One region of the Neobacillus phoenicis genome, then DNA from elsewhere that is predicted to be linked to it. Evidence: predicted binding sites of a transcription regulator. Region 1 holds the regulator's gene; each other region holds the start of a gene.
What was found. Region 1 encodes CtsR, which represses protease genes until heat stress. Its sites were predicted from a motif close to ATGGTCAATAAAGGTCAAACA; they were not measured.
Positions count from the first base shown of each region.

Region 1 (10,023 bases):
GTAGGAGCCGTAGAAACCGGAGCGCTAGCTTCGGTGGAGGCGTCGGTGGGATACTACCCTGGCTGTATTGAAATTCTAACCCGCACCCCTTATCGGGGTGGGAGACAGTGTCAGGTGGGCAGTTTGACTGGGGCGGTCGCCTCCTAAAGAGTAACGGAGGCGCCCAAAGGTTCCCTCAGAATGGTTGGAAATCATTCGTAGAGTGTAAAGGCACAAGGGAGCTTGACTGCGAGACCTACAAGTCGAGCAGGGACGAAAGTCGGGCTTAGTGATCCGGTGGTTCCGCATGGAAGGGCCATCGCTCAACGGATAAAAGCTACCCCGGGGATAACAGGCTTATCTCCCCCAAGAGTCCACATCGACGGGGAGGTTTGGCACCTCGATGTCGGCTCATCGCATCCTGGGGCTGTAGTCGGTCCCAAGGGTTGGGCTGTTCGCCCATTAAAGCGGTACGCGAGCTGGGTTCAGAACGTCGTGAGACAGTTCGGTCCCTATCCGTCGTGGGCGCAGGAAATTTGAGAGGAGCTGTCCTTAGTACGAGAGGACCGGGATGGACGCACCGCTGGTGTACCAGTTGTCTTGCCAAAGGCATCGCTGGGTAGCTATGTGCGGACGGGATAAGTGCTGAAAGCATCTAAGCATGAAGCCCCCCTCAAGATGAGATTTCCCATAGCGTCAAGCTAGTAAGAACCCTGAAAGATGATCAGGTTGATAGGTCAGAGGTGGAAGCGTGGTAACATGTGGAGCTGACTGATACTAATCGTTCGAGGACTTAACCAAGTTTTAAGCGAACTCGTTTTTTACAAACACTTCTTCTGCATTATCTAGTTTTGAGAGAATGATCTCTCTAATAAAATAGTCCGGTAACTATGGCGAGAAGGTCACACCCGTTCCCATCCCGAACACGGAAGTTAAGCTTCTCAGCGCCGATGGTAGTTGGGACGAAAGTCCCTGTGAGAGTAGGACGTTGCCAGGCTATATATATTTATGGAGGATTAGCTCAGCTGGGAGAGCATCTGCCTTACAAGCAGAGGGTCGGCGGTTCGATCCCGTCATCCTCCACCATATTTACCTGCCGGGGTAGCTCAATTGGTAGAGCACGACCGAATAAGCTTCCTGAATAATCTACAGCATACTGACCGAGTTGCAGCTTGAATAAGCTTTCTGAGGTCAGGATGACGATAACTAGGATAGCGTGTACAAACTTATATTTTTTCCAAACTAATGCCGGGGTAGCTCAATTGGTAGAGCAACTGACTTGTAATCAGTAGGTTGGGGGTTCAAGTCCTCTCGCCGGCACTTTTATTAATTTAATTGCAAGAATCATCTTAATTCGAGAGCCATTAGCTCAGTTGGTAGAGCATCTGACTTTTAATCAGAGGGTCGAAGGTTCGAGTCCTTCATGGCTCACCATTTTAAATGAATATGCGGGTGTGGCGGAATTGGCAGACGCACCAGACTTAGGATCTGGCGCCGCAAGGCGTGGGGGTTCGACTCCCTTCACCCGCACCATTTAATTTTATATGCGGAAGTAGTTCAGTGGTAGAACACCACCTTGCCAAGGTGGGGGTCGCGGGTTCGAATCCCGTCTTCCGCTCTCATAATGCCGGGGTGGCGGAACTGGCAGACGCACAGGACTTAAAATCCTGCGGTAGGTGACTACCGTACCGGTTCGATTCCGGTCCTCGGCACCACTTTTAAAATAATGCGCCCGTAGCTCAATTGGATAGAGCGTCTGACTACGGATCAGAAGGTTATGGGTTCGACTCCTTTCGGGCGCGCCATATTTTACGGGAAGTAGCTCAGCTTGGTAGAGCACTTGGTTTGGGACCAAGGGGTCGCAGGTTCGAATCCTGTCTTCCCGACCATTAATATTTTGGGGCCTTAGCTCAGCTGGGAGAGCGCCTGCTTTGCACGCAGGAGGTCAGCGGTTCGATCCCGCTAGGCTCCACCAATTAAATTAATGTGTTGACAATATAATCATTATTTGATACTATATAAAAGTCGCACATGAGACAATTGTTCTTTGAAAACTAAACAAACAAAACGTCAACAAACAATAATATTTAGCTTCTTAGTGAAGCTAAGCCAACGTAACAAAATGAGCTAATCAACTTTCTTGGAGAGTTTGATCCTGGCTCAGGACGAACGCTGGCGGCGTGCCTAATACATGCAAGTCGAGCGAACCACTTCGGTGGTTAGCGGCGGACGGGTGAGTAACACGTGGGCAACCTGCCTGTAAGACTGGGATAACTTCGGGAAACCGGAGCTAATACCGGATAATCCTTTTTCTCTCATGAGGAAAAGCTGAAAGACGGTTTCGGCTGTCACTTACAGATGGGCCCGCGGCGCATTAGCTAGTTGGTGAGGTAACGGCTCACCAAGGCGACGATGCGTAGCCGACCTGAGAGGGTGATCGGCCACACTGGGACTGAGACACGGCCCAGACTCCTACGGGAGGCAGCAGTAGGGAATCTTCCACAATGGACGAAAGTCTGATGGAGCAACGCCGCGTGAGCGATGAAGGCCTTCGGGTCGTAAAGCTCTGTTGTTAGGGAAGAACAAGTACCGGAGTAACTGCCGGTACCTTGACGGTACCTAACCAGAAAGCCACGGCTAACTACGTGCCAGCAGCCGCGGTAATACGTAGGTGGCAAGCGTTGTCCGGAATTATTGGGCGTAAAGCGCGCGCAGGCGGTCCTTTAAGTCTGATGTGAAAGCCCACGGCTCAACCGTGGAGGGTCATTGGAAACTGGGGGACTTGAGTGCAGAAGAGGAAAGCGGAATTCCACGTGTAGCGGTGAAATGCGTAGAGATGTGGAGGAACACCAGTGGCGAAGGCGGCTTTCTGGTCTGTAACTGACGCTGAGGCGCGAAAGCGTGGGGAGCAAACAGGATTAGATACCCTGGTAGTCCACGCCGTAAACGATGAGTGCTAAGTGTTAGGGGGTTTCCGCCCCTTAGTGCTGCAGCTAACGCATTAAGCACTCCGCCTGGGGAGTACGGCCGCAAGGCTGAAACTCAAAGGAATTGACGGGGGCCCGCACAAGCGGTGGAGCATGTGGTTTAATTCGAAGCAACGCGAAGAACCTTACCAGGTCTTGACATCCTCTGACACTCCTAGAGATAGGACGTTCCCCTTCGGGGGACAGAGTGACAGGTGGTGCATGGTTGTCGTCAGCTCGTGTCGTGAGATGTTGGGTTAAGTCCCGCAACGAGCGCAACCCTTGATCTTAGTTGCCAGCATTCAGTTGGGCACTCTAAGGTGACTGCCGGTGACAAACCGGAGGAAGGTGGGGATGACGTCAAATCATCATGCCCCTTATGACCTGGGCTACACACGTGCTACAATGGGTGGTACAAAGGGCTGCAAGACCGCGAGGTTTAGCCAATCCCATAAAACCATTCTCAGTTCGGATTGTAGGCTGCAACTCGCCTACATGAAGCCGGAATCGCTAGTAATCGCGGATCAGCATGCCGCGGTGAATACGTTCCCGGGCCTTGTACACACCGCCCGTCACACCACGAGAGTTTGTAACACCCGAAGTCGGTGGGGTAACCGTAAGGAGCCAGCCGCCTAAGGTGGGACAGATGATTGGGGTGAAGTCGTAACAAGGTAGCCGTATCGGAAGGTGCGGCTGGATCACCTCCTTTCTAAGGATATAAGCTGGACATATGAGCCAGACAAAACATGTTTGTTTGATTGTTTCTTGTTTGTTTAGTTTTGAGAGTGCAATCTCTCAAAGCTTTTTTTAATCGTTCTTTGAAAACTAGATAATCGTAATGAAGAAGTCAAGTAAAACATCGAGTAATCGCCATTTTAGTTTTCTCTCTATTAATTTAGAGAAACAAACCTTTTAGGTTAAGTTAGAAAGGGCGCACGGTGAATGCCTTGGCACTAGGAGCCGATGAAGGACGGGACTAACACCGATATGCTTCGGGGAGCTGTAAGTAAGCTTTGATCCGGAGATTTCCGAATGGGGGAACCCACTGTTCGTAATGGAACAGTATCTTTACCTGAATACATAGGGTATTGAAGGCATACCCGGGGAACTGAAACATCTAAGTACCCGGAGGAAGAGAAAGCAAACGCGATTCCCTGAGTAGCGGCGAGCGAAACGGGACATAGCCCAAACCAAGAGGCTTGCCTCTTGGGGTTGTAGGACACTCAACATGGAGTTACAAAGGAACGGGGTAGATGAAGCGGCCTGGAAAGGCCCGTCAGAGAAGGTAAAAACCCTGTAGTCGAAACTTCGTTCCCTCCTGAGTGGATCCTGAGTACGGCCGGACACGTGAAATCCGGTCGGAAGCAGGGAGGACCATCTCCCAAGGCTAAATACTCCCTAGTGACCGATAGTGAACCAGTACCGTGAGGGAAAGGTGAAAAGCACCCCGGAAGGGGAGTGAAATAGTTCCTGAAACCGTGTGCCTACAAGTAGTTAGAGCCCGTTAATGGGTGATAGCGTGCCTTTTGTAGAATGAACCGGCGAGTTACGATCCCATGCAAGGTTAAGTTGAAGAGACGGAGCCGCAGCGAAAGCGAGTCTGAATAGGGCGAATGAGTATGTGGTCGTAGACCCGAAACCAGGTGATCTACCCATGTCCAGGGTGAAGTCCAGGTAACACTGGATGGAGGCCCGAACCCACGCACGTTGAAAAGTGCGGGGATGAGGTGTGGGTAGCGGAGAAATTCCAATCGAACTTGGAGATAGCTGGTTCTCTCCGAAATAGCTTTAGGGCTAGCCTCACGTAGTTAGAGTCTTGGAGGTAGAGCACTGTTTGGACTAGGGGCCCTCATCGGGTTACCGAATTCAGACAAACTCCGAATGCCAAAGACTTATCCGTGGGAGTCAGACTGCGAGTGATAAGATCCGTAGTCAAAAGGGAAACAGCCCAGACCACCAGCTAAGGTCCCAAAGTTTACGTTAAGTGGAAAAGGATGTGGAGTTGCTTAGACAACCAGGATGTTGGCTTAGAAGCAGCCACCATTTAAAGAGTGCGTAATAGCTCACTGGTCGAGTGACTCTGCGCCGAAAATGTACCGGGGCTAAACGTAACACCGAAGCTGTGGATTGACATCTTAGATGTCAGTGGTAGGAGAGCGTTCTAAGGGCGTTGAAGCTAGACCGTAAGGACTGGTGGAGCGCTTAGAAGTGAGAATGCCGGTATGAGTAGCGAAAGATGAGTGAGAATCTCATCCACCGTATGCCTAAGGTTTCCTGAGGAAGGCTCGTCCGCTCAGGGTTAGTCGGGACCTAAGCCGAGGCCGAAAGGCGTAGGCGATGGACAACAGGTTGATATTCCTGTACCACCTCTTTATCGTTTGAGTGATGGGGGGACGCAGGAGGATAGGGTAAGCGCGCTGTTGGATATGCGCGTCTAAGCAGTTAGGCTGGAAAGTAGGAAAATCCGCTTTCCGTAAAGGCTGAGCTGTGATAGCGAGGGAAATTTAGTACCGAAGTTCCTGATTCCACACTGCCAAGAAAAGCCTCTAGCGAGATAAAAGGTGCCCGTACCGCAAACCGACACAGGTAGGCGAGGAGAGAATCCTAAGGTGAGCGAGAGAACTCTCGTTAAGGAACTCGGCAAAATGACCCCGTAACTTCGGGAGAAGGGGTGCTTTTTGAGGTGAATAGCCTCGAAGAGCCGCAGTGAATAGGCCCAGGCGACTGTTTAGCAAAAACACAGGTCTCTGCGAAGCCGCAAGGCGAAGTATAGGGGCTGACGCCTGCCCGGTGCTGGAAGGTTAAGAGGAGGGGTTAGCGCAAGCGAAGCTCTGAATCGAAGCCCCAGTAAACGGCGGCCGTAACTATAACGGTCCTAAGGTAGCGAAATTCCTTGTCGGGTAAGTTCCGACCCGCACGAAAGGCGTAACGATCTGGGCACTGTCTCAACGAGAGACTCGGTGAAATTATAGTACCTGTGAAGATGCAGGTTACCCGCGACAGGACGGAAAGACCCCGTGGAGCTTTACTGTAGCCTGATATTGAATTTTGGTACAGCTTGTACAGGATAGGTAGGAGCCGTAGAAACCGGAGCGCTAGCTTCGGTGGAGGCGTCGGTGGGATACTACCCTGGCTGTATTGAAATTCTAACCCGCACCCCTTATCGGGGTGGGAGACAGTGTCAGGTGGGCAGTTTGACTGGGGCGGTCGCCTCCTAAAGAGTAACGGAGGCGCCCAAAGGTTCCCTCAGAATGGTTGGAAATCATTCGTAGAGTGTAAAGGCACAAGGGAGCTTGACTGCGAGACCTACAAGTCGAGCAGGGACGAAAGTCGGGCTTAGTGATCCGGTGGTTCCGCATGGAAGGGCCATCGCTCAACGGATAAAAGCTACCCCGGGGATAACAGGCTTATCTCCCCCAAGAGTCCACATCGACGGGGAGGTTTGGCACCTCGATGTCGGCTCATCGCATCCTGGGGCTGTAGTCGGTCCCAAGGGTTGGGCTGTTCGCCCATTAAAGCGGTACGCGAGCTGGGTTCAGAACGTCGTGAGACAGTTCGGTCCCTATCCGTCGTGGGCGCAGGAAATTTGAGAGGAGCTGTCCTTAGTACGAGAGGACCGGGATGGACGCACCGCTGGTGTACCAGTTGTCTTGCCAAAGGCATCGCTGGGTAGCTATGTGCGGACGGGATAAGTGCTGAAAGCATCTAAGCATGAAGCCCCCCTCAAGATGAGATTTCCCATAGCGTCAAGCTAGTAAGAACCCTGAAAGATGATCAGGTTGATAGGTCAGAGGTGGAAGCGTGGTAACATGTGGAGCTGACTGATACTAATCGTTCGAGGACTTAACCAAGTTTTAAGCGAACTCGTTTTTTACAAACACTTCTTCTGCATTATCTAGTTTTGAGAGAACGATCTCTCTAACAAAATAGTCTGGTAACTATGGCGAGAAGGTCACACCCGTTCCCATACCGAACACGGAAGTTAAGCTTCTCAGCGCCGATGGTAGTTGGGACGAAAGTCCCTGTGAGAGTAGGACGTTGCCAGGCAAATAAAAAGACAACCTGTAATGGGTTGTCTTTTTTTGTCTATAATTAAAAGACAAAACCTCTTCAACAACCAAACTATCTAATTTCTAAACCTCCAATCATGAAATTTTTTAAACAATTAAAGGTTTCGCAACCGCGAGATTTGGGGAAAATCATTAGTAGGGAATCGTTGCATCTACATAAAATTTTCAGTATAATCAAAGTCAAAGATAGTCAAAGTCAGAAAGATAGGGGGTGGGAAGATGAGAAACATCTCCGATATCATTGAAAAATACTTAAAGCAAGTCCTTGAGATGAGTGAGGAAGATCTTGTTGAAATTAAACGAAGTGAAATTGCTGATAAATTTCAATGTGTTCCATCACAAATTAATTACGTTATAAACACTCGTTTTACAATAGAAAGAGGCTATATTGTCGAGAGCAAACGAGGTGGGGGCGGTTACATCAGAATTATGAAGGTTCAATCTCATGATTTGGCCCACTTAATCGAACAATTGCTCTCACTTATTCAAAAGCACATTAGCCAAACAAGTGCAGAGGATGTCATTTTACGATTGGTTCAGGAAGAAATTATTACGAATCGGGAAGCTAAAATTATGTTAAGTGTAATCGACCGTTCAGTATTATATATTGATCTTCCATACCGAGATGAATTGCGTGCGAGAATTCTAAAAGCTATGTTAACATCATTAAAATATAAATAATTATTGCTGCTGGAGAGGTGAAAAGATGATTTGCCAAGAATGTAATCAAAGGCCTGCAGCACTTCATTTTACAAAAATCATTAATGGTGAAAAAACAGAAGTGCATCTTTGTGAAAAATGTGCTCAGGAAAAGGGCGAAATGTTTATGATTGGTGGAGAATCAGGATTTGCTTTTAATAACTTATTAGCCGGCTTACTCAATATTGATTCTTATCAAAAACCCAATCAAAGCCCTTTCCATCAAGAAGAAATCCTTCAGTGTGAACACTGCTCCATGACATTTCCTCAGTTTTTAAAAGTAGGGCGCTTTGGATGTGCGCATTGCTATGAAACATTTAAAGAACAACTTAAACCTGTATTACGACGGTTGCATAGTGGTAACTGGACACATAATGGGAAAATTCCAAAACGAATTGGCGGCAGTATCTTTCTCCGTAAGCAAATTGATGACTTAAAACTTAATTTACGGAACGCAATCTCCCAAGAAGAATTTGAGAATGCGGCGGAGATTCGCGATGAGATTCGCACATTAGAGAAACAATTAAATGGAAGCGAAGAGGGAGGGGAATAACGTGTCGCTTGAACGTTTTCTTAATCAGGCAGTTAGTTCCTGGATGAGTGAAGAGGGACCTGATTCGGATATTGTCCTAAGTTCACGGATTCGCTTAGCCCGAAACTTTGACGCCTATAAATTTCCAACACTTTTTTCACATGAAGAGGCAAAAAAGATTATAGAAAATATGGAGGAAATTTTTCAAAAGTCAGATCTACAAAAGTTTGGCCAGATGGAACTATTAAAAATCGATAGTATGCAGCCTCTACAAAAAAGAGTACTAGTAGAAAAGCATATAATTAGTCCGCATCTTGCTGAGGACTCACCATATGGTGCTGTTCTTTTAACCGAAAATGAAGAAGTTAGTATAATGATAAATGAAGAGGATCATATCCGAATTCAATGTTTGTTTCCAGGCTTGCAATTATCTGAAGCTTTAGATGCTGCAAATGAAATAGATGATTGGCTAGAAAGTAATATTCAATATGCGTTTGATGAACAGTATGGCTATTTAACAAGTTGCCCTACCAATGTTGGAACAGGTCTCCGGGCATCGGTGATGATGCATCTGCCGGGGTTAATCCTTACGCAGCAAATTAATCGAATTATCCCGGCCATCAACCAATTAGGGCTGGTTGTACGAGGAATTTATGGTGAGGGAAGTGAAGCTCTAGGAAATATCTTTCAAATCTCTAATCAAATAACCTTAGGAAAATCAGAACAAGACATCTGCCATGATCTGAAAGGGGTTGTAAGTCAACTCATTTCTCAAGAAAGGTCTGCTAGAGAAGCATTACGAAAAACTTCGAACATACAATTAGAAGACAGAGTCTTCCGTTCGTTGGGAGTTCTAACGAATAGCCGTATTATTGAAACGAAGGAAGCAGCAAGGTGTTTATCTGATGTACGGCTTGGGATAGATATGGGCCTTATTGATAACATGCCTAAAACCATATTAAATGAATTAATGATCTTAACACAGCCAGGTTTTCTCCAGCAGTATGCCGGAGGTCCTTTAAGACCTCATGAAAGAGATATTAGGAGAGCAGCTTTAATTAGAGAACGACTTAAAATGGAACAGCAAAAATAGGTGAGGAGGAAGAGAATATGATGTTCGGCCGTTTTACTGAAAGAGCACAAAAGGTTCTTGCACTAGCACAAGAGGAAGCAATTCGCCTTGGACACAACAATATTGGAACAGAGCATATTTTGTTAGGCTTAGTTCGAGAAGGTGAAGGAATTGCAGCAAAAGCACTTTATGGTCTTGGATTAGGTTCTGATAAAATTCAGAAGGAAGTAGAAAATTTAATTGGTAAAGGACAAGAAGCTTCTCAAACGATTCACTATACGCCTAGAGCGAAAAAGGTCATCGAATTATCGATGGATGAGGCAAGAAAGCTAGGACATTCTTATGTGGGTACAGAGCATATACTTCTGGGATTGATTCGTGAAGGAGAAGGAGTAGCTGCTCGAGTACTTAATAACTTGGGTGTAAGCTTAAATAAAGCACGTCAGCAGGTTCTTCAATTATTAGGAAGTAATGAATCTGGGGGACATCAGGGTGGTGCATCAGTTAGTGCTAATACACCAACACTCGATAGCCTTGCTCGAGATCTAACCTCCATTGCCCGTGAAGGCAGCCTGGATCCTGTTATTGGACGTAGTAAAGAAATTCAGCGTGTGATTGAAGTTCTAAGCCGCCGGACAAAAAATAATCCAGTATTAATTGGTGAACCAGGTGTGGGTAAAACAGCGATTGCTGAAGGTCTTGCCC
Region 1 is NZ_CP154847.1:359,368-369,390, reverse strand. Features, by position in the region: rRNA gene AA0X95_RS01925 (23S ribosomal RNA) at 1-780, shown strand, start outside; rRNA gene rrf (5S ribosomal RNA) at 860-976, shown strand; tRNA gene AA0X95_RS01915 (tRNA-Val) at 990-1,065, shown strand; tRNA gene AA0X95_RS01910 (tRNA-Thr) at 1,227-1,299, shown strand; tRNA gene AA0X95_RS01905 (tRNA-Lys) at 1,338-1,413, shown strand; tRNA gene AA0X95_RS01900 (tRNA-Leu) at 1,428-1,512, shown strand; tRNA gene AA0X95_RS01895 (tRNA-Gly) at 1,526-1,597, shown strand; tRNA gene AA0X95_RS01890 (tRNA-Leu) at 1,606-1,694, shown strand; tRNA gene AA0X95_RS01885 (tRNA-Arg) at 1,708-1,784, shown strand; tRNA gene AA0X95_RS01880 (tRNA-Pro) at 1,792-1,868, shown strand; tRNA gene AA0X95_RS01875 (tRNA-Ala) at 1,879-1,954, shown strand; rRNA gene AA0X95_RS01870 (16S ribosomal RNA) at 2,117-3,654, shown strand; rRNA gene AA0X95_RS01865 (23S ribosomal RNA) at 3,861-6,796, shown strand; rRNA gene rrf (5S ribosomal RNA) at 6,876-6,992, shown strand; gene AA0X95_RS01855 (CtsR family transcriptional regulator) at 7,235-7,696, shown strand; gene AA0X95_RS01850 (UvrB/UvrC motif-containing protein) at 7,722-8,267, shown strand; gene AA0X95_RS01845 (protein arginine kinase) at 8,269-9,339, shown strand; gene clpC (ATP-dependent protease ATP-binding subunit ClpC) at 9,357-10,023, shown strand, end outside.

Region 2 (10,023 bases), 1.1 Mb from region 1:
AACTGCTTCGTATTCACCAGTTGAAGCACCACTTGGAACTAGAGCGCGACCAAAAGCACCTGATTCTGTGAAAACTTCTACTTCGATTGTTGGGTTACCACGGGAGTCTAATACTTCACGAGCGTATACATCTGCAATAAATGGCATTTAAAATCTCTCCTTAAAAATAGTTTAATTAGTTCGGTCAAAACGAACGATTATTTTATTAATGAAGTTCCAGTCATTTCGGCTGGTTTTTCAACCTTTAATAAATCTAACATAGTTGGAGCAAGATCTCCAAGGATTCCACCGTCACGTAACTCCACACCTTGCTTTGTTACAATGACAGGAACCGGATTGGTTGTATGAGCAGTCATTGGCTCGCCTTCTAAAGTGATTACTTCGTCGGCATTCCCATGGTCTGCAGTGATAATTGCTGCGCCGCCTTTTTCAAGGATCAGATCAACAATTTTTCCTAAGCATTCATCCACAGTTTCAATTGCTTTAACAGTCGGTTCAAGCATTCCAGAGTGTCCAACCATATCTGGGTTAGCGAAGTTTAAGAGGATCGCATCAAATTTATCATTTTGGATTTCATTGAGTAAGGCATCTGTTACTTCATAAGCACTCATCTCTGGCTTCAGGTCATAAGTTGCAACCTTTGGAGAGTTGATTAAAATCCGCTCTTCACCAGGAAATTTCTCTTCACGGCCGCCGCTCATAAAGAACGTCACGTGAGGATATTTTTCTGTTTCCGCAATTCGAAGCTGCTTTAAGTTATTTTGAGCCAAGACTTCACCTAACGTGTTATCTAGGTTTGTAGGTTTAAACGCTACATATCCATCAACAGATTCACTGAAGTGTGTTAAGCAGACAAAGAATAGATCCTTTGGATGCTTTGGTCCGCGGTCAAAGGCACGGAAATCAGCGTTCGTAAATGTATTAGAAATCTGAATCGCACGGTCCGGACGGAAGTTATAGAAAATAACCGCATCATTGTCCTGAATCGTTGCAACAGGCTTTCCATCTTCTTTTGTAATCACGGATGGGATCACGAATTCATCAAAGATCCCATGTTCATAGGAATCCTTTACCACATCCATTGGGTTTGTGTAGGCAGGACCTTCTCCATACACCATAGAACGGTAAGACTTTTCTACACGCTCCCAGCGCTTGTCACGGTCCATTGAATAGTAACGGCCTGAAATGGTTGCGAACTCACCCACGCCATACTCCTTCATTTTATCCAAAGTTTGCTGAATATATTTTTCTGCAGTTTTTGGTCCCACGTCACGGCCATCAAGGAAAGCATGGATATAAACTTTTTCAACGCCTTCTTCTTTTGCTAGTTTCAATAGGGCAAACATATGTTGAATATGACTGTGAACGCCGCCATCTGAAAGTAAGCCGAATAAGTGTAGGGCAGTACCGTTTTTCTTTACATGCTCCATTGCACCTGTAAAAGTATCATTTTTTTCAAATTCGCCCTCACGAATGGCAATGTTTACACGAGTTAAGCTTTGGTACACGATACGTCCAGCACCAATATTCAAGTGTCCTACCTCAGAATTTCCCATTTGTCCTTCAGGAAGACCGACAGCCTCACCAGATGCTGTTAAATGGGAATGTGGATAACTGCTCCAGAAACGGTCAAAATTAGGTTTTTTAGCGTGTGCTACCGCATTACCTTTTTGCTCTCCTCTGCATCCAAAACCATCAAGGATGATCAGAGCAACTGGAGATTTACTCATAACTGCCTGCCTCCAGTAACTGTAAAAATGATTGTGCTTCAAGGCTTGCTCCGCCTACTAATGCACCATCAATATCAGGCTGTGCCATGTATTCTTTAATGTTTTCCGGCTTCACACTGCCGCCGTACTGGATTCTTACAGCATCAGCAACATCTTGAGAGAATTGCTGTGCCACCACTTGACGGATATGTGCACAAACATCGTTTGCATCCTTTGAAGTAGAAGATTTACCAGTTCCGATTGCCCAAATTGGTTCGTAAGCGATAACTGATTCTTTCACTTGCTCATCAGTCAAACCTGCTAATGCCTTAGCAACTTGGTCACCTACTAATTTATTGGTTTCACCATTTTCACGTTGTTCTAGCGTTTCACCACAGCAAATGATCGGAGTTAAGTTGTATTTAAACGCTGCTAGCGCTTTTTTGTTCACTGTTTCATCGGTTTCATTGAACATTTCACGACGTTCTGAGTGTCCGATGATGACATAGTTCACTCCAAGATCAGCAAGTGCTTTCGGGCTAATTTCGCCTGTAAACGCTCCATTTTCTTCAAAGTGCATGTTCTGAGCACCAATTTTCACATCGCTGCCTTCTGTTACTTCTACAAGGTTTTGTAAAAATAAAGCCGGTGAACAAATAACAGAATCGATCTTATCTTCAGCAGGTACAAGTCCTTTCACTTCTTCCGCAAAGCTTTTTGCTTCAGAAAGAGTCTTGTTCATCTTCCAGTTACCTGCAATGATTGGTTTACGCATTAAAAGCACATCCTTTCATAGTTGTAGGAGCAAATATTATTTATCGTTTAATGCAACGACGCCTGGCAATGCTTTGCCTTCCATAAATTCAAGGGAAGCGCCACCACCTGTAGAAATGTGGCTCATTTTATCTGCTAAGTCGAACTTCTCAACTGCAGCTGCTGAATCTCCACCGCCAATTACTGAATATGTACCTTCTGCTTCAGCAAGTGCTTCTGCAACGGCTTTTGTACCGCCTGCAAATTTATCAATTTCAAATACACCCATCGGCCCGTTCCAAATCACAAGCTTAGATTTTTTAATCACATCAGCGTAAATCTCTCTTGTTTTTGGTCCGATATCAAGAGCTTCCCAATCTGCAGGAATTTCTTCAATCGCTACTACCTTTGAATTGGCATCTGCACCAAAATCATCAGCAACAACTACGTCAACTGGCATATAGAAATTAACGCCTTTTTCCTTCGCTTTTTCCATGAATGAGTTGGCAAGGTCAATCTTATCTACTTCAAGAAGAGACTTTCCAACTTCATGGCCTTGTGCCTTCACAAATGTATAAGCAAGTCCACCACCGATGATAAGGTTGTCGACTAATTCTAATAGGTTTTCAATAACACCGATCTTGTCCTTAACCTTCGCTCCACCAATAATCGCTGTGAATGGACGCTCAGGATTAGAAAGTGCTTTACCAAGTACTTCAAGTTCTTTTTCCATTAAGAAGCCTGAAACAGCTGGCAGGTTATGAGCAATTCCTTCTGTTGAAGCATGCGCACGGTGTGCCGCACCAAAGGCGTCGTTCACATAAACATCAGCAAGCTCCGCAAATGCTTTTGCCAACTCAGGATCATTCTTTTCTTCACCAGGGTAGAAGCGCACGTTTTCTAGTAAAAGAACATCGCCCTCTGCCATTGTGTCAATTAACGCTTTAACAGAATCGCCATATGCCTCATCTGCTTTTTTCACGTCTTTACCAAGAAGTTCTGAAAGTCTTACACCGACTGGAGTTAAGCGCATTTCTTCGACCACTTTTCCCTTTGGTCGGCCGAAATGGCTTGCCAAAATGACTTTTGCTCCCTGCTCGATTAAGTACTGAATGGTTGGCAATGCTGCGCGAATGCGTGTTTCGTCTGTAATTTTTCCATCCTGCATTGGGACGTTAAAATCTACTCGACAAAAAACACGTTTACCTTTAACATCTACATCTTTTAATGTTTTTTTGTTCATGTAAAGGACCTCCTTAGTTTGGCTCTTCAAAATACTTCTAATTTCATTAAAAAAGGAGGGGGAATCCTCCCCGCTCCCCTTTGGAATACCATTTAACATTATAAATTGTTTATGACTGGAATGCCAATCATATCCAAGTTAAAAATTAAAGTCCTTTTGCAGCGATATAATCAACAAGGTCAACAACGCGGTTAGAGTAACCAACTTCGTTATCGTACCAAGATAATACTTTTACCATGTTTCCTTCAAGAACCATTGTTGATAATGCATCGATTGTAGAAGAAGCAGTGCTTCCGTTGTAGTCGCTAGATACTAATGGAAGATCGCTGTATTCTAAGATTCCTTTTAATGGACCTTCTGCAGCTGCTTGTAATGCATTGTTTACTTCTTCAGCTGTTACTTCTCTTTCTAATTCTGCAACTAAGTCAACTACAGATACGTTTGGAGTTGGAACACGCATTGCCATACCGTTTAACTTACCTTTAAGTTCAGGAAGAACTAGAGAAACCGCTTTTGCAGCACCAGTTGAAGTTGGGATCATGTTTTCAGCTGCTGCACGTGCACGACGGTAGTCTTTGTGTGGTAAGTCAAGGATTTGTTGGTCATTTGTGTATGAGTGAACAGTTGTCATCATACCGCGCTTGATTCCAAAAGTATCATTTAATACTTTAGCAAATGGTGCTAAGCAGTTTGTAGTACACGATGCGTTAGATAATACGTGGTGGTTAGCTGCATCGTACTTGTCTTCGTTAACACCCATAACGATTGTGATATCTTCGTTAGATGCTGGAGCAGAGATGATAACTTTCTTAGCGCCTGCTTCAAGGTGCTTCGCTGCATCTTCACGCTTTGTGAAACGGCCAGTAGATTCAACTACTACATCAACACCAAGATCTCCCCAACCAAGTTGTGCAGGATCGCGCTCAGCGATAACTTTTACTTTATGTCCGCCAACTACTAGGTATTCACCATCGACAGTTACATCTTCTTGAAGAGTTCCGTGAACTGTATCATATTTTAAAAGATGCGCAAGCATGTTTGCATCAGTTAAGTCATTGATTGCAACGATTTCTACATTGCTATTGTTTAATGCCGCACGGAATACGTTACGACCAATACGTCCAAATCCATTAATACCAACTTTTACTGCCATGTTAATTTCCTCCTTTTATATGGGAAAAGATATATTTTTAAAAGGAATTACCCTTTCAATAACCGTTTTGCCACACCTTCATCGGTAATAAGTATCGTCGAGGCTGGTGCTTGTTTAAAATACGCTTTAATGGCTTTCGCCTTTGAGGCCCCTCCTGCAACTGCAATCACATGTGGGATCTCTGCCAGGTCTTCCAGCTGAAGTCCAATCGTAAGTACCTTGTGGACAATCTCGCCTTCTTCGTTAAAATAATAGCCAAATGCTTCCCCGACTGCTTTCCCATCTTCAAGTTTTTTCTTAATATCCGGGTTGGTTTTCCGTCGTTCAGCCATTGTGATAGCATCCCCAATTCCATGAAGAACCATGCTTGCTGATTTAATCAAATGCAAAACATCATGAATATCAGGTTCCTTTATGAGGGATTCATAAATTTCTGAACTGACTTGATCGGGTACATAGAAAACACGATACTTAGAATCAGTATTTTTCGCCATATTCGAGCAAATGGTGTTTGCCTGGTTATGGACATCCTCACCAACTCCGCCTCGAGCAGGGACAAATAGCAATTCCTTCTTGGAAAAATCAGGTGTTAATCTTTCTGCAACAGCAGCCATGGTTGAACCGCCAGTAACAGCGATGATATTTTTCCCGCTTAGAAGCTTTTTCATGCAAATCGCACTTGCTTTGCCAAGCTCTCCTTTGACCATCGGTGACTCATCACTATCGCCAGGGACAATGATGACCTTCTTGATGCCAAGCCGGTGCTTTAATTCCATTTCCATTACATCAATACCCTTTAGCTCTCGCATCAAACCTTCTAAATCTTCCAGTAAATTTTTCCCTTCAGAGGTTAAACTCATTCCCACATTATTTGTGAATATAAGATTTTGATCTTTCAGGAATTCAACTTCACCGCGAAGGACTCGCTCAGTTAATTCTAGGCTGACGGCTAAACTTCTTCTACCTACCGGCTGCATAAAACCTATGTATCGTAGGATAGAATAACGTTTCTGAATCACTTGAAGAAGGTCGGGTACTAATTTTTTTTGGATATCGATAAATGACTGCATGATGTTCATGCTCCTTTTATTCTATGTAGTTGGTCAAAAAATGTCCACCATAGACATATTGTGTCCCACCTACTGTAAAAAAAATCACCCCTACTACGTTTTTCATTGTAACAGGAGTGAAAACCTATTTCAACTTATAAAATCGCCTTTTTTTCATGTAAACGGTTACTAATGTCAAATTTGTTAACGAAGCCATATCCAGCCTCTTCACCGTCTATGAAAACCACCGGAATCATGAGTCCATACCGTTCCGTTAATTCATCACTTGTTTCAATATCAATTTCTTCGAGATAAAAATTCCAATCCTCTTTTAATTCAAGGAGGGTGTCCTTCGCTTTATCACATAAAGGACAACTTTTTCTTGTATATAGGGTTATCGTAGTTTGTACCATTAGTTGATTCCTTTCCATCTTGTCGTTCTAGCCAAATAAAAAATACCAATGTTTAAAGTAGAAATCCACTTTATTACTTAAATCTTTTTCTTTTTGAAGAAGATTGAATCCCTAATTGTTCGCGATACTTAGCAATGGTACGTCTCGATACCACTATTCCCTTGTTCTCCTTTAAAAGGCCAACAATATCCTGGTCGGATAGTGGCTTTTCTTTATTCTCTTGTTCTATTAAATGACTTATTTCATTCTTCACCTGGGTTGATGAAGTACTTTCTTCGTCTGTAACAGTCTGTATGGTACTTGTAAAAAAGGACTTTAAGGGAAAGGTCCCTAACGGAGTTTGGATATATTTTTCCCGCACTGCCCGGCTAACGGTCGATTCATGAATATCAAGTTCCATGGCAATTTCCTTCATCGTCATCGGCACTAAATATTGCATCCCTTTAAGAAGGCATACAGTTTGTTTTTCGACGATTTTTGAGATGACTCTTGTTAGTGTCTCTCGCCGTTGTTCAATGGCCTTTAAAATCCAATGATAATCCTGAACCTTATCTTGCAGAAATTTGCTAACCTGCTGATCCTGATCCTTAAATTTTTTGAAATAAGATTCATTAAAGCTAATCCTCGGTAGGGAATCGTCAAACATCCGTACTTCAAGCCCCGCCGCAGTTCGCTCTACTATGGCATCCGGGATGATATATGAGGGTGCTTCTTCTCTTAAAAATGCCCCTGGTTTTGGATTAAGGAGTTGAACCTGATCGAATAGATCTTGAATCTCCTTTAAAGTTACTTGGAGCTCTTTTGAAATTTGTCTCCATTTCTTTTCAGCAAAAGGGACAAAATAGTGAGTAATGATTGTTTGGGCCAGTTCATTATTTGGATTTTGATAATATAGTTGCATCAACAGGCACTCTTGCAGGTTTCTTGCACCAATTCCTGCCGGTTCCAATGTTTGGATGACCGCAAGACAGTCTTCTACTAGCTCCACTTCTACAAGTAAGCTTTCTGCAATTTCATTAAGGTCACCTGAAAAGTAACCGTTTTCATCTAAATGTAGAATGAGATGTCGGATTACTTTTAGTTGTTCTGTTGAAAGGTTGGTTATTTTTAATTGAGAGAGTAAGTGTTCTTCAAGAGAAAACGGTCTTTCGGCGATTTGCTCAATCCAGTTCTTTTCCTCTTTTTGATGTTTCCGTCGATTGCGGTCAATCAGGGGATTCATTGGCTTGACCGTACTGTTTTCGAGTTGCATTAAGGGATTTTCAAGGACCTTATCTTCTAAAAAGGCAGTTAGCTCCTGAGCCGAATACTGTAGTAAGGCAATTGCCTGAGATAATTCCTGTGTCATTGCCAACTTTAACGTTTGCTGCTGCCATAAACCCGCTTTTAAGTTCATTCCGATCCCCCCATGTACCCTATTTTACACGATTGAGGGATATTGGTGTATTGGAAATATTAGAAAGAGGGGTATGCTTGGTGGTTTTGTGCCGAATTGAGTGGGTTTTGTGCTAATTTCGTGGGGTTTTGTGCTATTTTTAAGGTGGTTTGTGTAATTAGCCATTTATTGGAATTAAATCGCGCAAAAAAATACCTCTGTTCTTTGACAAAGAACAGAGGTATTTGGTGACGCCCTCGGCAGGAATCGAACCCACATCTCAAGAACCGGAATCTTACGTGCTATCCGTTGCACCACGAGGGCAAATATATTAGCGACTTACATATTATATGCGATTACTATGTAATTTGCAAGTAGGGATTGGGTTTAAAAACATGTGAAGTGGGTATGATGAATTAGGGAAAGCTGTCGAACAAATTTAAGTCAAACCGTTTGACCTTTATTGACCATCCAGTGTATGATAACTATACATAATATTTTTACCTTTCTATTCAAAAGGAGGAAGAAACATGAATTTAATCCCTACAGTAATTGAACAAACAAACCGTGGTGAAAGAGCATATGACATTTACTCTCGCCTACTTAAAGACCGGATTATTATGCTTGGAAGCGCGATCGATGATCATGTAGCTAACAGCATTGTTGCCCAATTATTATTCCTAGAAGCTGAAAATCCTGAGAAGGATATTACTCTTTATATCAACAGCCCAGGGGGAAGCATCACAGCTGGAATGGCTATTTATGACACTATGCAATATATTAAAGCTGATGTTTCAACTGTATGTATCGGTATGGCTGCATCTATGGGTGCATTCCTTCTTGCTGCAGGTGCAAACGGCAAACGTTTTGCTCTACCTAATGCAGAAGTCATGATCCACCAACCACTTGGCGGTGCTCAAGGTCAAGCAACTGAAATTGAGATTGCAGCGAAGCGTATTCTTTTCCTTCGTGAAAAATTAAATGGCATTTTAGCTGAGCGCACTGGTCAGCCTCTTGAAGTGATTCAACGTGATACTGACCGCGATAACTTCATGACTGCTGAAAGGGCAAAAGAATACGGCCTAATCGACAGCATTATTACTCGTAAGCCTTCTGATTCTGCTGAAAAAAAATAATCTCTTAAGCAATCGGCCATGTGCCGGTTGCTTTTTTATTATTGTAATTAAAAAAAGGGTTCAGACTCAGATATACGAGAGTCGAACCCTTTTTAATTTATTGTTCCTTTTGGATAAAGTCAGTTAAAGAGTGGATGGCAGTTTCTTCATCATCACCATCTGCTATAATATTAATCACGACGCCTGAGCCAACAGCAAGGCTCATTAATCCCATAATACTCTTAGCGTTAACCTTCTTACCATCCTTCTCAAGAAAAATATCTGCTGAAAAACGGTTTGCTTCTTGTACAAAAAGTGCTGCAGGTCGTGCTTGTAGACCAGTCTTCAATTTAACTTCTACTTCTTTTGCCAACATCTCGCATTTCCTCCTCGTGTCCATTCTCTATAATCATAAAACAATTTTAACCAGTTACTAATCCCTTGTAGCGATTTCGCCCATTCGTAGCTTCTCGGCTATTTCATCAATTTTTCTTAGGCGGTGATTAATGCCTGATTTACTGATTGTGCCACCAGACACCATCTCTCCCAATTCCTTCAGAGTGACATCCGTATATTGCATACGAAGCTCAGCAATTTCCCTTAACTTATCGGGTAGAATCTGAAGACCAACCGTTTGATTAATGAAACGGATATTCTCCACCTGTCTGATCGAGGCACCAATCGTTTTATTCAGATTGGCTGTTTCACAGTTAACAAGGCGATTGACCGAATTCCTCATATCTCTTACGATTCTTACATCTTCAAAGCGCAGCAAGGCATTGTGAGCACCTATGATATTTAAAAACTCGGTAATTTTCTCCGCTTCTTTTAAATAAGTAATATAGCCTTTTTTGCGCTCAAGCGTTTTACTGTTAAGACCAAATATATTCATCAATTCACATAAAGAGTCGTTATGCTCTTTATAAAGTGAAAAAATTTCCAAATGATAAGAAGATGTTTCTGGGTTATTGACCGATCCACCTGCCAAAAATGCTCCGCGTAAATAAGAACGCTTACAACACTTCTTCTTTATTAAATCAGGTGAAATATCATGTATAATGGTAAATCCTTCCCCGAGTATTTTGGTATCCTCGAGAATTTCCTTCGCCTGTTCTGACAAGCGCACAATATACACATTGTTCTTTTTTAACCTCATTTTCTTTCGAACAAGCAGCTCCACCTGTACTTGATAGCTCTTTTTTAATAAGGTATA
Region 2 is NZ_CP154847.1:1,439,236-1,449,258, reverse strand. Features, by position in the region: gene eno (phosphopyruvate hydratase) at 1-147, opposite strand, end outside; gene gpmI (2,3-bisphosphoglycerate-independent phosphoglycerate mutase) at 198-1,730, opposite strand; gene tpiA (triose-phosphate isomerase) at 1,723-2,484, opposite strand; gene AA0X95_RS07410 (phosphoglycerate kinase) at 2,521-3,705, opposite strand; gene gap (type I glyceraldehyde-3-phosphate dehydrogenase) at 3,851-4,858, opposite strand; gene AA0X95_RS07400 (sugar-binding transcriptional regulator) at 4,906-5,928, opposite strand; gene AA0X95_RS07395 (glutaredoxin family protein) at 6,063-6,320, opposite strand; gene rpoN (RNA polymerase factor sigma-54) at 6,394-7,716, opposite strand; tRNA gene AA0X95_RS07385 (tRNA-Arg) at 7,948-8,019, opposite strand; gene clpP (ATP-dependent Clp endopeptidase proteolytic subunit ClpP) at 8,226-8,831, shown strand; gene AA0X95_RS07375 (HPr family phosphocarrier protein) at 8,929-9,186, opposite strand; gene whiA (DNA-binding protein WhiA) at 9,244-10,023, opposite strand, start outside.
Region 2: the regulator CtsR is predicted to act here: its motif matches at 8,146-8,166, upstream of clpP (ATP-dependent Clp endopeptidase proteolytic subunit ClpP).

Region 3 (10,023 bases), 1.2 Mb from region 1:
TTTAAAAATATTATTTAGGCAATTTGCCTGTTTCCTTGTAATCATCAATGTGCTTGTTCATTTTCTGGATGAACTCTTTCTTAACTAAAGGGCTGTACTTTCCAAGTGAGATGACGTTATCTTGAAAGTCAAAGGAAAGATTTCCTGATTCTAGTTCACCTTTATTGTATTGATCTGCCACTTTTTCATATAACTTATCAACCTGTTGAATCGTACTTGTTAAAACGGTGGATTCTCCCAAGTCAGACTGGTCTGATACGTAGCCGATTACATAAAGACCTTGTTCCTTCACTCTTTCAATAACCGGAACGTTATAACCATCCCCTGCAGGGTACACCACATCAACACCATTTGCTAACATACGATCAACTAATTGGAGCGCCTTAGTTTCATCATCCCAATTTCCGACATATTCTATGCTCACATGGGTTTGATTATTTTCAGCTAGAGCTCCCTGGTAAAACCCTTCAATTTCTGGTTGCCACTCATATGCGGCCAACACTCCCACTTTATGTTGTTTAGACATATGGGCAGCAACCATCCCTCCAAAAAAGCCCATTGCATGCGCTTTAAAGTTAAGGCTAGTTGTATTTGAATTCTTTGCATCTCCATTAAAGCTGACAAAATGAATCTTGGGATAGTCTTTAGAGATTTTATTAAAGTACTCAGCGTATTCTGCTCCATGACCAAAAATTAAGTTAACCCCTTTTTGGTCAAATTCTTCAACCGCACGTTTAACTACGGCCTCCGAATTCATCCCTTCTTTATAAAATACATCAACGTTAAATTTTGATTGTATTTTTAACATACCTTTAAATCCCTTTGTTCCCCATACTTGATCATTTACCGTCTCAGGAACTAGCAAGCCTACCTTTTGCAATTTTCCTGTAGACTTTGTTTCCCCGCAAGCTCCAAGTAAAAGAAGACATAAAAGAATGACTCCGAAACGCTTTAGCATTCCATGCAACTCCTTAATACATCGGCCATATCTACAACGAATTCTTTTATCTTTCTCATATTGTGAACATTATGCTATGTGAAAGGACCGTTTTTCCCTTAATTCTACTCTTTGTACTATAAAATGAAAAGACACATTTTTCCTTTTTATAAATTACCCTGATATAAACGACGAACATGCTCTACTTGCTGGGTTATAGAATCAGCGATTGGAGTAATGTGTCGAACAGGTACAGTTACCATTTGGTTTTCAATTTTTACTGGCTCTGATACGTCCTGTATAGAAAGGCTTTCATCAATTTGAAGGTACGAAGCGCACTTAGACCAGTATTCTTTTTTGCCACTTTGTAACACATATTTACCTGACTTCTCTGATGCTACCAGTTCAAAGATAGATTCTACTGCATCACAAACAAAAAGAATATCCTTTGTCCATTCTCGATCACCTTTTTGTATTTCTATCCTTTGTATTTTTGAAAGGATGGATTGTTGAAAAAGGAATGTCTCTGGCTGCCAAGGGCCATAGATGGCCGGCAGATAAAAAACATGCATGCTTTCAGCTATACGACTAATCTGTTCTAAAAAACTCCCTAATTGTCTTTCATTACTTGAACCTAGCTCTTGAATTGGGAGCAAACAAACGATTTCGATATTTTTATTATTTTTCTCAATATAGTTCACGATCGGTTTCATAACGCTTTTCTTTAAGAAGCGGGTTTCTTTATTCATCATGTATAGGTCATAGATTGAAAAGACAAGTACGGTTTTTGACTTTTCCAGTTCTCTCTCCTTTTCCCACTTAGAGAAGGATTGCTCGCTAAAGTTTGCATTTCGACCTACCTCGAGTCTTTTCTCCTCATAGAATGGAATTTCGTCTTTATCCTCAAAAGTAATGCCCACCACTTCGATCCCCTGGTTTAAAAGGGTTTGGCTTGTATGAAAGCTTACAAAATCATATATACCAAATATAATAGCCTTGTCCATTAACGCTTCCTCCCCAATTATCCTTATTGAATCCTATGCTTCTTAATAAGGAATTATTTCTTTTGGGGAGAAGCGAGTATTAAAGGACATTTTCATGACTGTTGAAAAACTTAATGATTATTTTTCCTAGCTGCGGTTTTTTTTCAGGAAGAATAAAAGTGGGATTAATTTCAAAAGTGCTGGTCATCTGCTGGTACAATTTTGACTGGGAATATGATTTCCCGCCTGATAAAATTTGAATGATTTTTATTGGACAGTTCTCTTCAAGATGAATAGAGTCTTCTAGACTATTAATCTTACCTTCCACTTCTTTCTGGTCCAAATGATATGCGGCAGCTAATTCTCTCATCAGTTTTTTATAAAAGAACTTATGCTCTTTTTCGAGTTCAAGATGATGCTTTAAGGATAGGATTGGATTAAGCAGGATAATCGATCGAATACTGTCTTTCATTTTTTCCATTAATCGAAGAGCCACAAGTGCACCCATTCCTTCTGCCAAGATATGAACTTTATTGTTAATGATCTCGTTACGGATTACATGGTGATATAACCTTTGAGCAAGCTCGACAGCACTTTCGCTCCCCCAGTTTCGCCCATAAAGATTTGAGGAAAAAATGGTGTACCCTTTTTCTTTTAGTTCATTGATAATAGCTAGCTTTCCTTCATTTTGTGTCCAGAAGCATTTATTTTCATCCACAAAATGCCTTTCATCTCCAATAATTAAGATCCCAAATCCTGTGGGCTTTTCAGGGTAATGAATGATGTTCCATTGGGTATCCATAAGAAAATTTCGATGTTCCATTGATAAATCTCCTTTTACATATTTCCTCAAGGTATTGTATGCTATTTCACAAAAGATGAAAGGGAGTTTGCCCATTTTTACCTGAAAAACAAAAAGCTGATTTTTCTATATTTTTTTGATTCTGTATGGTAATATAAATGATGATGTAAAATAAGTATGAGGTGAATAATTGTGCAATATTTTTGGACATTTTTCTGGTCATTTCTTTTAGTACAGATGCTTACATATGTTATTAGCTCTATGTCAGGAGTAAGTTTTGACTTTGCTACTGGTTCTATTGCTGCAGTTGTCGTTACGATTCTAATTTTCGTTGTTTCTGCAGTTATTCCAAATGAACCAGTTGAGAAACACTAATAAGCAAACCGTCCGTTTGGGAATGTAAAAAAAGAGGCTGACTCCTTAAACTTTAGAGTCAGTCTCTTTTTACTTTTTAGCCATTAAAGCTCACGAACCTTTAAACTTACTTCCCCATTTTCAATGACAATTTCCACTGATGAATGTTCATGTACATGCCCAGCTATTATTTCACGAGCGAGTTTCGTTTCAATATTCCTTTGTATATACCGTTTTAATGGTCTTGCACCATATATAGGATCAAAACCATTCTCAGCAATAAATTCTTTTGCATCCTCTCGAATCGAAATTTCAATATGCTGCTGCCTTACCCTCTTTTGGAGTTCCTTCATCATTTTGACCACAATATTTTTAATTTCTCCTAATGACAGAGGTTTAAAAAGAATGGTTTCATCAATTCTATTTAAAAATTCAGGACGGAAATGCGCTCTTAGTTGGTTCATCACATTGTTTCTTGTATCCTCCGAAATACCCATTTCATTATCTCTTCGGTCCAGTAAAAAATGTGATCCAATATTGGAGGTCATAATAATCACTGTATTCTTAAAGTCCACTACCCGGCCTTGTGAATCAGTTATTCGTCCATCATCTAGTGCTTGCAAGAGAATATTGAATACCTCTGGATGAGCCTTTTCAATTTCGTCCATCAAGATCACGGAATAAGGTCGCCTTCTCACAGCTTCTGTCAATTGTCCGCCTTCTTCATACCCTATATAGCCAGGAGGTGCACCGATTAAACGTGAAACTGCATGTTTCTCCATGTATTCCGACATATCAATACGGATAATATGTTCCTCGCTGTCAAATAACGATTCAGCCAATGCCTTTGCAAGTTCTGTTTTTCCTACACCTGTAGGACCTAAAAATAAGAACGATCCAATTGGTCGATTAGGGTCTTTAATTCCCGCCCGTGCTCTAAGTACAGCATCAGCCACTAAGTTGACTGCTTCTGCTTGTCCAATGACTCTTTCATGTAATATAGACTCCAATTTTAACAGCTTTTCTCTTTCTCCCTCAACCAGTTTAGAAAGTGGAATCCCTGTCCATCTGGATACTATATTTGAAATTTCTTCCCCCGTTACCTCTTCACGAAGCAGACGATCATCTTTTACGATGGCTTGCTCTAACTCTTTCAGTTCTTTTTCTGCTAAGGGAATTTGTCCATGGCGAAGCTCGGCTGCACGGTTTAAATCATATTGATCTTCTGCCTGTTGGAGCTCCCTCCTAAGTTTTTCAAGTTGTTCCCTTTTCTCCTGTAATTTCTGAATACCTTGCTTTTCTTGAAGCCACTTTGCTTTCTTTGTATTCGCTTGCTCTTTTAAGTCGGCCAATTCCTTTTGAAGTGTTTCCAGTCTAACTTTACTGCCTTCATCACTTTCTTTTCTTAATGCCGCTTCCTCGATTTCCAATTGCATAACCCGCCGTGTGACCTCATCAAGTTCGGTAGGCATTGAATCAATTTCCGTTCGAATTAAGGCACAGGCTTCGTCTACAAGGTCAATAGCCTTATCTGGTAAAAACCGATCTGTAATATACCGATCTGACAACGTCGCAGCAGCTACAAGTGCATGATCATGGATTTTCACCCCATGGTGAACTTCGAACCTTTCCTTTAAACCTCTTAAAATGGAAATCGTATCTTCAACATTTGGTTCTTGCACGAGAACCTGCTGGAATCTCCGTTCAAGTGCTGGATCCTTTTCGATATATTTTCGGTGTTCATCAAGGGTAGTGGCACCTATACAATGAAGTTCCCCTCGAGCAAGCATTGGTTTTAACATATTACCTGCATCCATTGCCCCTTCGGTCTTGCCTGCCCCTACAATAGTATGAATTTCATCTATAAAAAGCAGGATTCGCCCTTCGCTTTTTTTGATTTCATTTAACACAGCTTTTAACCTTTCTTCAAATTCCCCCCTAAATTTAGCACCGGCAATTAGCGCACTCATATCTAAAGAAAAGATTGTTTTGTCTTTTAGACCTTCCGGTACATCCTTTCGGACAATGCGCTGGGCTAACCCTTCAACTATAGCTGTTTTACCTACCCCTGGTTCGCCAATTAAAACAGGATTATTTTTTGTTTTTCTCGATAAAATCCTGATGACATTACGAATTTCTGTGTCCCTTCCGATTACTGGATCTAGTTTCCCTGCTCTGACCTCAGCAACTAGGTCTCTTCCATATTTCTTTAGTGCATCATATCCTGCTTCCGGATTTTGCGAAGTCACTCTCTGGTTCCCCCTTATCTCTTTTATCGCCTTTAATACAGTACCTGGCTCTTCTCCTAATGATTGTAGAATTTTTTTCATTTCAGAATCATTTGCATAGCATGCTGCCAACATTATGTGTTCAACCGATATATACTCATCACCAAATTTAGCTGCAAATTCTTCAGCTCTAACGATCAACTTTTGCAGCTTTGCTGTTATATATAATTTCCCTTGTTCAACGCCACTTCCAGTGACCTGAGGTTTTTTAGATATTGACTCTCTCCATTTTCTTTGAACCTTCTCAACGGACAAACCGGTCCTTTCAAGGATAGATACAATGAGACTATCCTCCTGATCCATTAACGCCAAGAATAAATGGGGTTCATCCACCTCTTGATGATTATTTTTAACAGCTAAAGATTGTGCATCCATTAATCCTTTTTGTAAACGTTCTGTCATTCGGTTTAAGTCCATACATCTCACTCCTTTATTTGACCATTTTTGACCTTAATATAATTATAAAACATTTCTCTAAAAGAAGTAAAATTTTCCGCAATAGAAAAGCCACCCGTTTGGATGACTTTTCATGATACATTAAGGTTTTCTTTGGTAGGTCCATACACGTTCATCATTGGACGTTTCTGGAAAACGGTCTCCAGCTTTAAGCTTTATTTTTTTGGGGTTGTTGACAGTGCTTCCTGTGTCGCCCACCTCAATGTAAATTCCATTATTCGGTGCTTTTTTTCCTGATTTAAACTGGTGATTTTGTCCCATTTTCTTCCCTCCTTGTCGTCTACAGTTTTATTATTTCCTTTTCGTTAAAGGCCATTAAAGGAATTTACTGCAAGTTTTCACAAAGTTCGACATTATTTCCTAAGAAATATTATGAAAGCTTTTTAAAATATGACGATTGTATGAATTTATTGTACATTTATTGCTAAATATTCTTTGTTAACAATATAATTATAGTAAAAATATCCTTATATAATTTGACTGTGCTTTTATTATGAAACGGTTATTTGAACCTTTAAAGGTGGTTATTTGTATGCAGTCAGTAAAAGAAATACCCGTAACACTCTCCCATCTCTTTGATACGGTTCACCATATTAGAAAGATCGAAAAAGGTACCTTTCTTTTTCAAGAAGGATCAAACGCAGATGAATTATATATTGTTCGAAGTGGAATCCTGCAAATTAGTAAAATTATTCCTGACGGTAGAGAATTAACTCTAAGAATGTGCTCAAATGGCGAACTTGTAGGGGAGTTAAATTTATTCTCTCCAACTTCAAAATTTTTATTAAGTGCACGTGTAGTTGAAAGTGGAGAAGTAGCTGTTATTAAGAAAGAAACACTTGAGGAAAAGCTCTCACAAGATCTTCCACTTTCCTTTGAGTTTATCCAATGGATGAGTCAACAATATCGGAAAACCCAAACTAAATTTCGAGATTTAGTACTTCACGGAAAAAAAGGAGCATTGTATTCAACCTTAATTCGAATAAGTAATAGTTATGGTATAAAAACAAATAAAGGAATCTTAGTGGAACTTCCTTTAACAAATCAAGAATTAGCTAATTTCTGTGGGACCTCTCGTGAAGTGGTAAATCGGCTTCTTAGTGATTTAAGAAGAACAAATATGATTTCAATTGATAAAGGAATAATTACTATTCATGATATAGATTATTTAAAAAGGGAAATCGATTGCGAGGATTGTCCTATTGAAATATGTAAGGTGGATTAAGCAAGATTATATTGTACAAAAAAAACGGTCCACTCAGACCGATTTTTTTTGTACCTTTTCCTGAATATATTGGATAGTCCACCGAATAGCCATTTCCTCGCTGATTAAAAAGGATGGACCAGCCCACTTTTCTTTCACCAGTTCCTTTATTTCATTATTCCAAGAAATCACCGCTAATATATTGTTCACTTTTCCGATTAGTTGAAGGTCTGAGGTTTCTCTTACTACTAATAGCTTGGGATAATGCTCTTGCTTATATCCTTCAACTAGTATGACATCTGGCTTAAAGAATTTCATAAGCTCTACTTGATCATCAAGATTGCAAACGATGGCTTCTGCTTGAAGAAGTAGCCTTCCTCCTCCTTCTACAATGGAAGCAAGTGCACCCGAGATTAGATGTTTGCCTGTATCCTTTGACATAGGTGCATCGGGCTTACCGCCATGTCCATGATGCTTAATGGTTACTGTCTGTAAGTGATCTTTTTTTAATTGTTCCAGCAACTTTAATGTAAAAGTAGTTTTGCCACTATTTTGAAACCCTACAATTTGAAAAACAACAGGATTTACCAAGGCCACTCACTACCTGATTGATCCTCCAATAAAAGGACTTCTACTTCACAGCCTGCTGTAAAACCTCTTGTTCCACCTGGCAGAATCATTAATGAATTGGCGCCAGCTAAGCTCATAATAATGTTAGATTTGTCAAGACCGCTCGGTGTAGATTTTAGTCTGCCTTCTTCTATGAATGTTGAACTTCGTACAAACCTTGTAAATGGATTGGCTTTAGGAAAGTCTACTTCAAGTACAGCCAATTCTTTCCGCAAATGCGGTTTTTCCGAAAATAACATTCTCCGAAGGATTGGGCGCGCAAACAGTTCAAATCCAACGTAACAGGCTGAAGGATTACCAGAAAGCCCAAATAAAATCTTATCTTTATATCGAGCAACCGTAGTTACACTCCCCGGCCGCATAGCCACCTTATTAAACAACACTTCTGCTCCTAGTTTTTCATAAATAGCCGGAAGGTAATCAAAATCTCCTACAGATACTCCTCCAGTTGTTATAAGAACGTCTACTTTATCTAATGCATCCTTAACTGCATCAAAGCAGGTATCAAATTCATCGGGCAATTTACCAAAGTATTGGACAATTCCACCTGCTCTTTCAATCTGTGCACAAATCATGTGTGAATTACTATTACGAATTTTCCCAGGAACTAATTCTTCATACACTTCTAATAACTCTGTACCCGTCGCAAATAGACCAACAACTGGCTTTTTAGCTACTGGTACATTTTGATAACCGAAAGTCGCAAGCATGGCTTGAATCCCCGGGTTGATGAGTGTCCCTTTTTTAACAAGGACTTCGCCTTGTTTCGCATCTTCCCCTATGAAGGAAACATTATCCCCCTTCTTAAATGGACGCTTAATAGCCATGAATGGAATTCCATTCTTTTCATAATCCTTCGCTAACTCAAACATAACAACTGCATCGGTTCCCTCAGGCATCATAGCCCCGGTCATAATTCGAACAGCCTGATTTTGACCAACAACTTTGGTTGAAACCATCCCGGCTCCAATATGATCTACTACTTCAAATTCTAGAGGATTGGATTGAGAAGCCTGAATCGTATCAATAGATCTAACAGCAAAGCCATCATATGGCGCCCTGTCAAAATGAGGCACATCACTGGTTGCAATTAAATCTTCCGATAAAAAACGGCCATAGCTATCATTTATGGATATGTGCTCCGTCGCACCATGTAATTGGAATTCCATGATCTTTTTAACCGCTTCTCCTATTGGGATAGGGTTTCTTCTTTCTAACATCCTTCTCACTCCTGCCTAAAACGGGTAGTTTAAATTTATGTACAATATATGAACTACTATACATTATAAGCCTATAGAAACCTTGCTAATATATCAAATATCACAAATTGGATAAATCTTACCTTAAAAAAACAAAAAATCATATTGAATGTGTGATTTAGGTCACCTAGTTTCCACTCTAATTCCATTATGCTTATATCAAGAAAACAAACAGATTCAAATTTTAAGGAGGATTTTTTATGACTTTCCCATTTACATCTAATTCATTAGTTAAAGATATTGTAAACGAATTACCAAAAACAAGTGATGTGTTTAAGAAAAACCGTATTGATTTCTGCTGTGGTGGAAATATTCCGTTGTCTGAAGCAGCCGCCCAAAATGGCCTCAATACCGATCATTTACTTACAGAATTAAAGGAAGTATTCACAAAATATGAAAACGAAGAGAAAAATGTAGAGGTTTGGACTGATTCCGATTCTAATACAATTATTGACCACGTCATCACTAATTATCACCGTGTTTCTGATGAAGAACTAACTATGCTAAGTCCTTATGTAACAAAGGTCTCTCGCGTACATGGTGATAATCACCCAGAACTTTTAAAGGTGTATGAGCTTTTTTATGAATTTAAAAAGGAATTGATTGAGCATATGAAAAAGGAAGAAGCTGTAGTCTTCCCATTAATTAAGCAACTTGCGGATGGCACAGTGGAAAACCGTGAAGAAGCCATCCAAATGATTGTTGAACTTGAAAAAGAACATGATCATGCAGGTGAAATTCTGAGAGAAATCCGGGCAGTGACATCTGATTATACGCTTCCATTAGATGCTTGTGGTACGTACCGCTTAGTCTATGCTCGTTTGGAAGCACTAGAGGGACTAACCTTCATGCATGTACACTTAGAAAATAATATCTTATTCCCACGCTACCTATAATTATCTAAGAGGCTGTCTCAGACAGATGTCGAGACAGCCTCTTTTTTGTACAATGAAAAACCCTCTTATTTACTAAGAGAGTTTTTCATTTCTTTAATATAGTTGGAAGACTATCCTCCAATATAAGACATCTCAATCTTTTTGCGGTTCTTCGTTGTCTCCGCCGTTCTTTCATCCGAATATCGATCTTCCCGCCCATTCCAAATAGCCGTTA
Region 3 is NZ_CP154847.1:4,517,370-4,527,392, forward strand. Features, by position in the region: gene AA0X95_RS23130 (BMP family ABC transporter substrate-binding protein) at 11-958, opposite strand; gene AA0X95_RS23135 (hypothetical protein) at 1,105-1,941, opposite strand; gene AA0X95_RS23140 (hydrolase) at 2,021-2,743, opposite strand; gene AA0X95_RS23145 (YjzD family protein) at 2,915-3,097, shown strand; gene clpB (ATP-dependent chaperone ClpB) at 3,181-5,781, opposite strand; gene AA0X95_RS23155 (YjzC family protein) at 5,902-6,081, opposite strand; gene AA0X95_RS23160 (Crp/Fnr family transcriptional regulator) at 6,353-7,045, shown strand; gene mobB (molybdopterin-guanine dinucleotide biosynthesis protein B) at 7,079-7,621, opposite strand; gene glp (gephyrin-like molybdotransferase Glp) at 7,609-8,874, opposite strand; gene ric (iron-sulfur cluster repair di-iron protein) at 9,114-9,809, shown strand; gene moaA (GTP 3',8-cyclase MoaA) at 9,920-10,023, opposite strand, start outside.
Region 3: the regulator CtsR is predicted to act here: its motif matches at 5,796-5,816, upstream of clpB (ATP-dependent chaperone ClpB).